Regions from separate parts of the Mesorhizobium sp. ES1-3 genome, predicted to be linked through region 2. Evidence: predicted binding sites of a transcription regulator. Region 2 holds the regulator's gene; the other holds the start of a gene.
What was found. The regulator PhoB, encoded in region 2, activates phosphate uptake and scavenging genes when phosphate is short. The targets are predictions, from matches to a motif close to TGTCATNNANCTGTCAT.

Region 1: LB536_RS06350 (LTA synthase family protein) is a predicted target of PhoB. The motif match lies at 1,831-1,847, and genes of this name have one in related genera.

What each region holds. Positions count from the first base shown of each region.
Region 1 covers NZ_JAIUGW010000003.1:215,246-219,263, reverse strand. The annotation lists gene LB536_RS06350 (LTA synthase family protein) at 1-1,825, opposite strand, end outside; gene fabD (ACP S-malonyltransferase) at 2,069-3,010, shown strand; gene fabG (3-oxoacyl-[acyl-carrier-protein] reductase) at 3,068-3,805, shown strand; gene LB536_RS06335 (acyl carrier protein) at 4,017-4,018, shown strand, end outside.
Region 2 covers NZ_JAIUGW010000005.1:59,730-63,747, forward strand. The annotation lists gene LB536_RS09525 (sterol desaturase family protein) at 1-916, shown strand, start outside; partial or broken gene LB536_RS09530 (sugar kinase) at 969-1,301, shown strand; gene phoB (phosphate regulon transcriptional regulator PhoB) at 1,586-2,275, opposite strand; gene phoU (phosphate signaling complex protein PhoU) at 2,295-3,002, opposite strand; gene pstB (phosphate ABC transporter ATP-binding protein PstB) at 3,028-3,831, opposite strand; gene pstA (phosphate ABC transporter permease PstA) at 3,828-4,018, opposite strand, start outside.

The DNA.
Region 1 (4,018 bases), on a different contig from region 2:
AGTCGGACGTGGCCTCACCCGTCGGCGTGAGCAGCAGGTTGCGGTCGACAACGCGATAGCGCTCCCGCATCTCGCCCAGGAAGCCGGTGTAGTAAGGGTGGGTGATGCCCGCCGCGGTGAGGATATGATAGGGGAGGAAGGCAGGGCTCACCGTCCCCAGATTCTCGACCGGGCCTGAGCGGTTCGACCAGATGATCAGCGGTGTCGCGTGATGTTCGAGAGCCGCCTCCGGTGTCGGTTCCCTGCGGGGCGCGACGTTGTCCTTCAGGAAGCCGGTCTCGACATAGACCGGTCCAAGTGGCGGCAGATGGTCGCCGAAAAAGACGACAATCGTCGGCCGCTCGCGCGTCTTGGCCCATTCGACCAGCCGTTCGAGGCCGTGGTCCGCGTCGGCTGAACCCTCGGCATAGGAGAGCAGCGACTCACGCGCCCACTGGCTGATCGGGGCTTGCACCGAGTGGGTCGGGTTGGAATAACGTCTCGGTTCATAGGGGCCGTGGTTCTGCAGGCTGACCGCGAAGAAAAACACGGGGTCGTCGCTGGCATCGGCTTCGCGGATGATTTCGTCGGTCATCGCGGCGTCGGATGCCAGCGGTCCGCGCTTTTGCATGGGCGGCAGCGTCTCTTCCGATTTGAAGTCGTTGAAACCGAAATCGGCATAGACCGCGCCGCGATTCCAGAACCAGTTGGTGCCTGGATGGATGGCACGCGCCTTATAGCCTTCGCTCTTCAGGAAGGTCGCCATCGACGGTGTCGGGGTGCGCACATATTGCTGGTAGGGGATGCTGCCGGCCGGCAGGAAGGCGTTCGAGAACCCGGTCAGCGCCTCGAATTCGATATTGGCGGTCATGCCGCCGAATTCAGGCGAGAACATCGAACCCGAGCGAAGCGCCCGCACATTGGGCATCGGATCGGGGGTGATGGTGACGCCGGGCAGCTTGGTCGGATCCCAGAAGGATTCGCTCATGACGACGATGATGTCTGGCTTCTGGGCCGGCACCGAGGCGGTCACATTGGTTCGGTCAATGGCCGCAATAGCCTTGTCGGAATAGCCTGGCGGGGCCGAGACGTGCGCCATCGGCACGTTGAGCGCGAAGGCGAGCGCAAAGCCGTTGGAGGCGTAGTTTTCCTTCTGGTCCCACATGATCGGGATGATCTGCAGCCGGTCCCGCGTCCACGAGAAAGTGGCATAGTCCATGATCGAGACGAAGAAGGCGAGCAGCGGCACCGCCAGCGTCAGCCGGGCAAGGCGGCCCTTGTGGCTGAGGGCCGGAACCTTGCGGCGCCAAAGCCGCCAGCCGTAGACCAGCAGGGACAGGCCGGCGACGATGCCCACGACCATGGCGAGCGCGGTCATAGGCCGGTCGCGCACAAGGAGCGGCAGCAGGGCGAAGATCTGGCGGGCATAGAGAAAATCGGTCGGGTAGAGCGGATCGCCGAGATAATGCGATTTCTGGTGGCCGACAAAGGCCAGCGACAGGGTCAGCGGCGCCACGATCATCAGGCTTTGATGACTGCGGCCGAGCACCGCGTCGAGGCCGATCAGGATCAGCGCGAACACGACGATGGTGGTCCAGCCGGGCTTGAGCGGCTGCAGGAAGAAGGAAACGGTGCCGGCGACATCACCCCGCACGATCAGTTCGATGGCGAACACCAGGACAGCCGAGATCGCCAGGCTGATCAGTCCGTAGCGGACGACCGGCCATTTCCGGCCCGGCAGATAGCCCGTGGACGGATCGTCTTCCAGGAATTGCGGCGCGGCGTTGCCGGTACGTTTGAAACTCTTTGCCACTTTAACTTCCCACCCAAAGACGACCCACGTCATTCGATTGTCATATAATTGTCACGCAAGGCTAGCGCCTGTGGCGGAAATAAGAAGAGCCAGCAAACGATTCGTGAGCGGTTTTCATCAGGTGTGATCGCCAAAAAGCCTTTTGGAACAGGCACGCGCGCGCGGATACGGCGTTCGGCATGGGCTGAAGTGGCTTGACTTGGCAGGCTGCCTTGCGCCACAGGCAGGGAAAATTCGTAGTATCAGGCAAGCAAAACCAGTCTGGGGAGCCCTCGCATGGCCGTTGCATTCACCTTTCCGGGACAAGGCAGCCAGGCTGTCGGCATGGGCAAGGATCTCGCCGATGCCTTTCCCGAGGCACGTAGGATTTTCCAGGAAGTCGACGACGCGCTCGGCGAAAACCTGTCGAAGCTGATCTGGGAAGGTCCCGAAGAGACCTTGACGCTGACGGCCAACGCGCAGCCGGCGCTGATGGCGGTGTCGTTGGCGGCGATCAGGGCGCTGGAAGCGCGCGGTTTCTCGCTGAACGACAAGGTCGCCTATGTCGCCGGCCACTCGCTGGGCGAATATTCGGCACTCGCCGCCGCCGGCTTCGTTTCTGTTGGCGATGCCGCCCGTCTGCTGCGCATTCGCGGCAACGCCATGCAGGCAGCGGTGCCGGCCGGCGAAGGCGCCATGGCGGCGATCATCGGGTTGGAGCAGGCCGATGTCGAAGCTGCCTGTGCCGAGGCCGCAAAGGGCTCGATTTGCCAGATCGCCAACGACAATGGCGGCGGCCAGCTGGTCATCTCAGGTGCGAAGGCCGCGGTTGAGCTGGCAGCGAAACTGTGCACCGAAAAGGGCGCCAAACGGGCGCTGATGCTGCAGGTGTCGGCGCCCTTCCATTCTGCGCTGATGGCACCTGCGGCCAACGTCATGCGCGAGGCTCTTGCCGGCGTGGCAAAGACTGCGCCAGTCGTTCCCGTCCTTTCCAACGTATCGGTGCAGCCATCGATCGATCCCGACGAGATCGCCCGGCGTCTGGTCGAGCAGGTGACCGGTCGCGTGCGTTGGCGCGAAACTGTGGAATGGTTCGGCGCCAACGGTGTCTCGACGCTTTACGAGATCGGCGCCGGCAAGGTGCTTTCGGGACTGGCTCGTCGCATCAACCGCGACATCGCCACCGCCTCTGTAGATTCCGCGGCCGAGGTCGAGGCGGCATTGGCGGCGCTTGCATAAAACGCCATTTGATACCATCCCTATATGGGGTGCCCTCTTCTCAACCTGGAGACAAAAATGTTCGAATTGACCGGCCGCAAGGCGCTTGTCACCGGCGCATCGGGGGGCATCGGCGAGGCGATCGCCAGGGTGCTGCATGCGCAGGGCGCGATCGTCGGCCTGCACGGCACGCGCGTCGAGAAACTGGAGACGCTGGCCTCCGAACTGGGCGACCGGGTCAAGCTGTTCCCGGCCAACCTGTCGAACCGCGACGAGGTCAAGGCACTCGGCCAGAAGGCGGAGGCCGATCTCGAGGGTGTCGACATCTTGGTCAACAATGCCGGGATCACCAAGGACGGCCTGTTCGTGCGCATGTCGGACGCCGACTGGGACACGGTGCTGGAGGTCAATCTCGCCGCCGTTTTCCGGCTGACCCGTGAGCTGACCCACCCGATGATGCGCCGCCGCCATGGCCGCATCATCAACATCACTTCGGTGGTCGGGGTGACCGGCAATCCCGGTCAGGCGAACTACTGCGCGTCCAAAGCCGGTATGATCGGCCTGTCCAAATCGCTGGCGCAGGAGATCGCCACCCGCAACATCACCGTCAACTGCGTCGCGCCGGGCTTTATCGAATCGGCGATGACCGACAAGCTCAACGACAAGCAGAAAGAGGCGATCATGGCGGCGATCCCCACGAAGCGCATGGGCACCAGTGCCGAAGTGGCGTCCGCCGTTGCTTATCTGGCTTCGAACGAGGCCGCCTACGTAACCGGGCAGACCATTCACGTGAATGGCGGTATGGCGATGATCTGAGCGATGTTCGGCAGCGTCATCGCTGTGCTGTGAAAACCCACCATTTCGGCTTGGACCTCGGCTATTTTTCGTGTAATGCGGCCCGCAACCCGGCGGTTCGGGCAAAACCGGTCCGTGGCCGTTGCGTTACCGGCAGGACCATCTTTCAGCTTGATTAGCGGCATTCCGCCCGCTAACGAAGACAGACAAACAAAAGACGAGGATGCCCCAAAT
Region 2 (4,018 bases):
GCCGGTCTGGCGCTGGCCGCTGAACCTCGCAGCGATCTTTCGCTGGTATGTCGGAAGCTGGCTGCCTGTCTCAATCAATCTCGTCATCGTGGGGCTGGCCTTCGCGGCTTATGCCTTGGCCAGCCCCACGCTTGCCCAGGCGAAGGAGCCAGGGCTATGGATCGGGGTGATCTGGCTACGAAACTTCGGCCTGACGGTAGTTGTAGCGCAGGGGCTGCATCTTGTTTTTCACCGCCACCAGTTGCAGGGCACCGACAAGAAGTTTGATCCGCGCCCCTACCCGCGCAAGGGGCGCGCCTTCAGTTTCGACAGCCAACTGGCCGACAACGTGTTCTGGTCGCTGGCTTCGGGCGTAACGATCTGGTCGGCATACGAGGCGCTGGTCTGGTGGGCGATGGCCAATGGCTATGCGCCGACTCTAACATGGTCCGGCCACCCGGTCTGGTTCGTCGGCCTCTTCCTGTTGATCCCGATCTGGGAGAGTTTCTACTTCTACTGGATTCACCGGCTGCTCCATACGAAGCTCCTTTACCGCATCCACGCGCTGCATCACCGCAATATTGATGTGGGGCCGTGGTCGGGCCTTGCGATGCACCCGGTTGAACACATTTTCTATTTCGGAACCGCGCTGGTCCATTTCGTTGTTCCGTCCAGCCCGGTGCATCTTATCTGCCACCTGATGTTCTATGGCCTTTACGCCATTACCACCCATACCGGGTTCGAAGGGCTCTGGCTGGCCGGGCGCAAGCGCGTCGACCTGGGCACCTTCCACCACCAGCTTCATCATCGCTACTTTGAGGTGAACTACGGCACGCTGGAAGTGCCATGGGACAAGTGGTTCGACACCTTCCACGATGGCACTGAATCGGCAAAGGCACGGATGAAGGCGCGTCTTGCCGCGCGGCGCCGGCTATAGGTCACGCCGGCGGAACGGGCACGTGATATAAGCCCTCAGGCAGGTTTACGCCGCAGACCGCCCTAGCCCCCGATCTCTTTACCGCAAGGCCGGCGAAACGCTCGGATACGGGCTTGGCAGCCTGTTCGCGCTGATCGATCCCGCACCGGTCGCCATGGTCGGCGTCAGCGCCGCCGCCTTCGACCTGATCGAGCCGGCGTTGCGCGAGGCCATCGCCCACACCGCCGGCGGCCAGCATTCGGAATCGATTTCCTTCGACACCGAGCCGAACGAGCTGCCGCTCATTCGCGAAGGCTGCGCCATGCGCGCATTGACTTTCGTCGACCAGGAGATTTTCGCGCTGAGCGTGCAAGTGAGAGGGAGTGCCGGGAAGAGCGTTGCCTGAAACCGTGCAACGCCTTGCAGTCCGGGAAACGCATGGCCGGACGCCAGGACTGCGCGTCCCAACTGCTTGACTGGGCGTCCCAAGCTATTGACGGCTTCGATGACAGTGACACCCATGCCGTGTGATCGGTGTGACGCCGACGTTGGGGGGAGTGGAAAGTTCGACACCGGTTCAGATGCGCAAACCCGACAGCACGCTCGACATGGCAACGGCACAGCGAGTTGAATGGCCATTTCCGCGAGGCGAGGCATGTTTCGCTGCACTCGCGCTGGCTGAGCGGCGCTTTAATCCTCGCGGATCGCGTAGCCCGCGCCGCGGATGGTGCGGATGACGTCCGGCATGCGGCCATTGTTGACCGCCTTGCGCAGCCGTCCGACATGCACGTCCACGGTGCGCTCGTCGATATAGATCGTCTCGCCCCAGACATTGTCGAGCAGCTGGCTGCGCGAGAACACCCGGCCGGGATGGCGCATCATGAACTCTAGCAACCGGAACTCGGTCGGGCCAAGCCGGATCTCGCTCTTCTTGCGATAGACCCGGTGCGATTCGCGGTCGAGCACGATGTCTCCGACCTTGAGCACGCTGGACAGCACTTCCGGCTTGGCGCGGCGTAGCAGCGCCTTGACCCGGGCCATGAATTCCGGCGTCGAGAACGGCTTGACCAGATAGTCGTCGGCACCGGTCGAAAGGCCGCGCACGCGGTCGCTCTCCTCGCCGCGTGCCGTCAGCATGATGATCGGCAGCCTCTCGGTCTCGGGCCGCATTCGCAGGCGCCGACAGAGCTCGATGCCGGAAACCGCCGGCACCATCCAGTCGAGCACCAGGAGGTCGGGCACGTTCTCCTGGAGGCGGATCTCGGCTTCGTCGCCGCGCGTCACCACCTCGACCTGGTACCCTTCCGATTCCAGATTGTAGCGCAGGAGCACACCGAGCGGCTCCTCGTCCTCCACCACCATGATGCGTGGCGCGATCATCGATTGATCATCCCTGCCGTCAAGCCGCCGGCACCGACATCGCCGTCTCGTCCTGCTTCGGACGATTGGCGGGCAGTTGCGTGCCAGTCAGCACATAGTACGCATTCTCGGCGATGTTGGTCACATGGTCGCCGATGCGTTCGAGGTTCTTGGCGCAGAACAAAAGATGCGTGCAAGCCGTGATGTTGCGCGGATCCTCCATCATGTAGGTCAGGAGTTCGCGGAACACCGAGGTGTATTTGACGTCGATGCGTTCGTCGTCGTTCCTGAGCTTGGCGAGTGCGGCGGCATCGCCGGCCGCATATTCCTCGACCACGCCCTGCACCTGGATCAGCACCAGCTGCGCCATGGAGTCGATCGAATGCGACAGGTCGCGCGGCGTGGCGGTGAGGCCGACGGAGCCGACGCGCTTGGCGATGTTCTTGGCAAGGTCGCCGATGCGCTCGAGATCGCCCGCCATGCGGATCGAGCCGACGACATGGCGCAGATCGTCGGCCATCGGCTGGCGCTTGGCGATCAGGGTGATGGCGCGGTCGTCGAGTTCGCGCTGGCGCGCGTCCATGATGGCGTCGTCGGAGACGACGCGCTGTGCCAGCGCGTTGTCCGAATTCAGCAGCGCCTTGGTGGCGCCACCGACCATCGTGCCGGCGAGATCGCCCATGTCGCTGATCAGCCTGCTGATCTGTCCGAGATCCTCGTCGAAGGCTGCGACTGTGTGTTCGGCCATGATCCTGGTCCTCGTATGCGTGATATCAGCCGAAGCGGCCGGTGATGTAGTCCTGCGTGCGCTTCTCGCGAGGCGACGTGAAGATCTTCTCGGTCTTGTCGAATTCGACCAGTTCGCCCAGATACATGAAAGCCGTCTGCTTCGAGACGCGCGCGGCCTGCTGCATGTTGTGGGTGACGATGACGATCGTGTAGTCGGCCTGCAACTCGTCGATCAGTTCCTCGATCTTGGCGGTGGACAATGGGTCGAGCGCCGAGGCCGGCTCGTCGAGCAGGATGACTTCCGGCTTCACCGCCACGGTGCGGGCGATGCAAAGCCGCTGCTGCTGGCCGCCCGACAGGCTGAGGCCGCTGGCGTTCAGCTTGTCCTTGACCTCGGTCCACAGTGCCGCGCGCTTCAGCGCCTGTTCGACACGGCCGTCCATCTCGGCCTTGCTGATCTTCTCATAGAGCCTGACGCCGAAGGCGATGTTCTCATAGATCGACATCGGGAATGGCGTCGGCTTCTGGAACACCATGCCGATCTTGGTGCGCAGCAGGTTGAGATCCTGCGAGCGGTCGAGAACGTTTTGGCCGTCGAGCAGCACCTGACCCTCGGCGGTCTGCTTGGGGTAGAGCTCGTAGATGCGGTTGAAGACGCGCAGCAGCGTCGACTTTCCGCAACCCGACGGTCCGATGAAGGCCGTCACGCTGCGCTCGGGCAGCGACAACGTGATGTCCTTCAGCGCCTTCGACTGGCCGTAGTAGAAATTGAGGTTCTTGACCTCGATCTTCGCCTTGGCGGCTGCCTCGGTGGCAATCGTCATGTCTGGAGACAACATCTGGCTCATTTGTCCTCTCTGCGTCCGGTCAGGCTGCGCGCAAAGATGCTGAGCGCGAGAACCGTCAATGTGATTATGAGTGCGCCGGTCCAGGCCAGCTGCTGCCATTCCTCATAGGGGCTGAGAGCGAACTGGAAGATGGTGACCGGCAGGCTGGCCATCGGCGCGTTGAGATTGCTCGACCAGAACTGGTTGT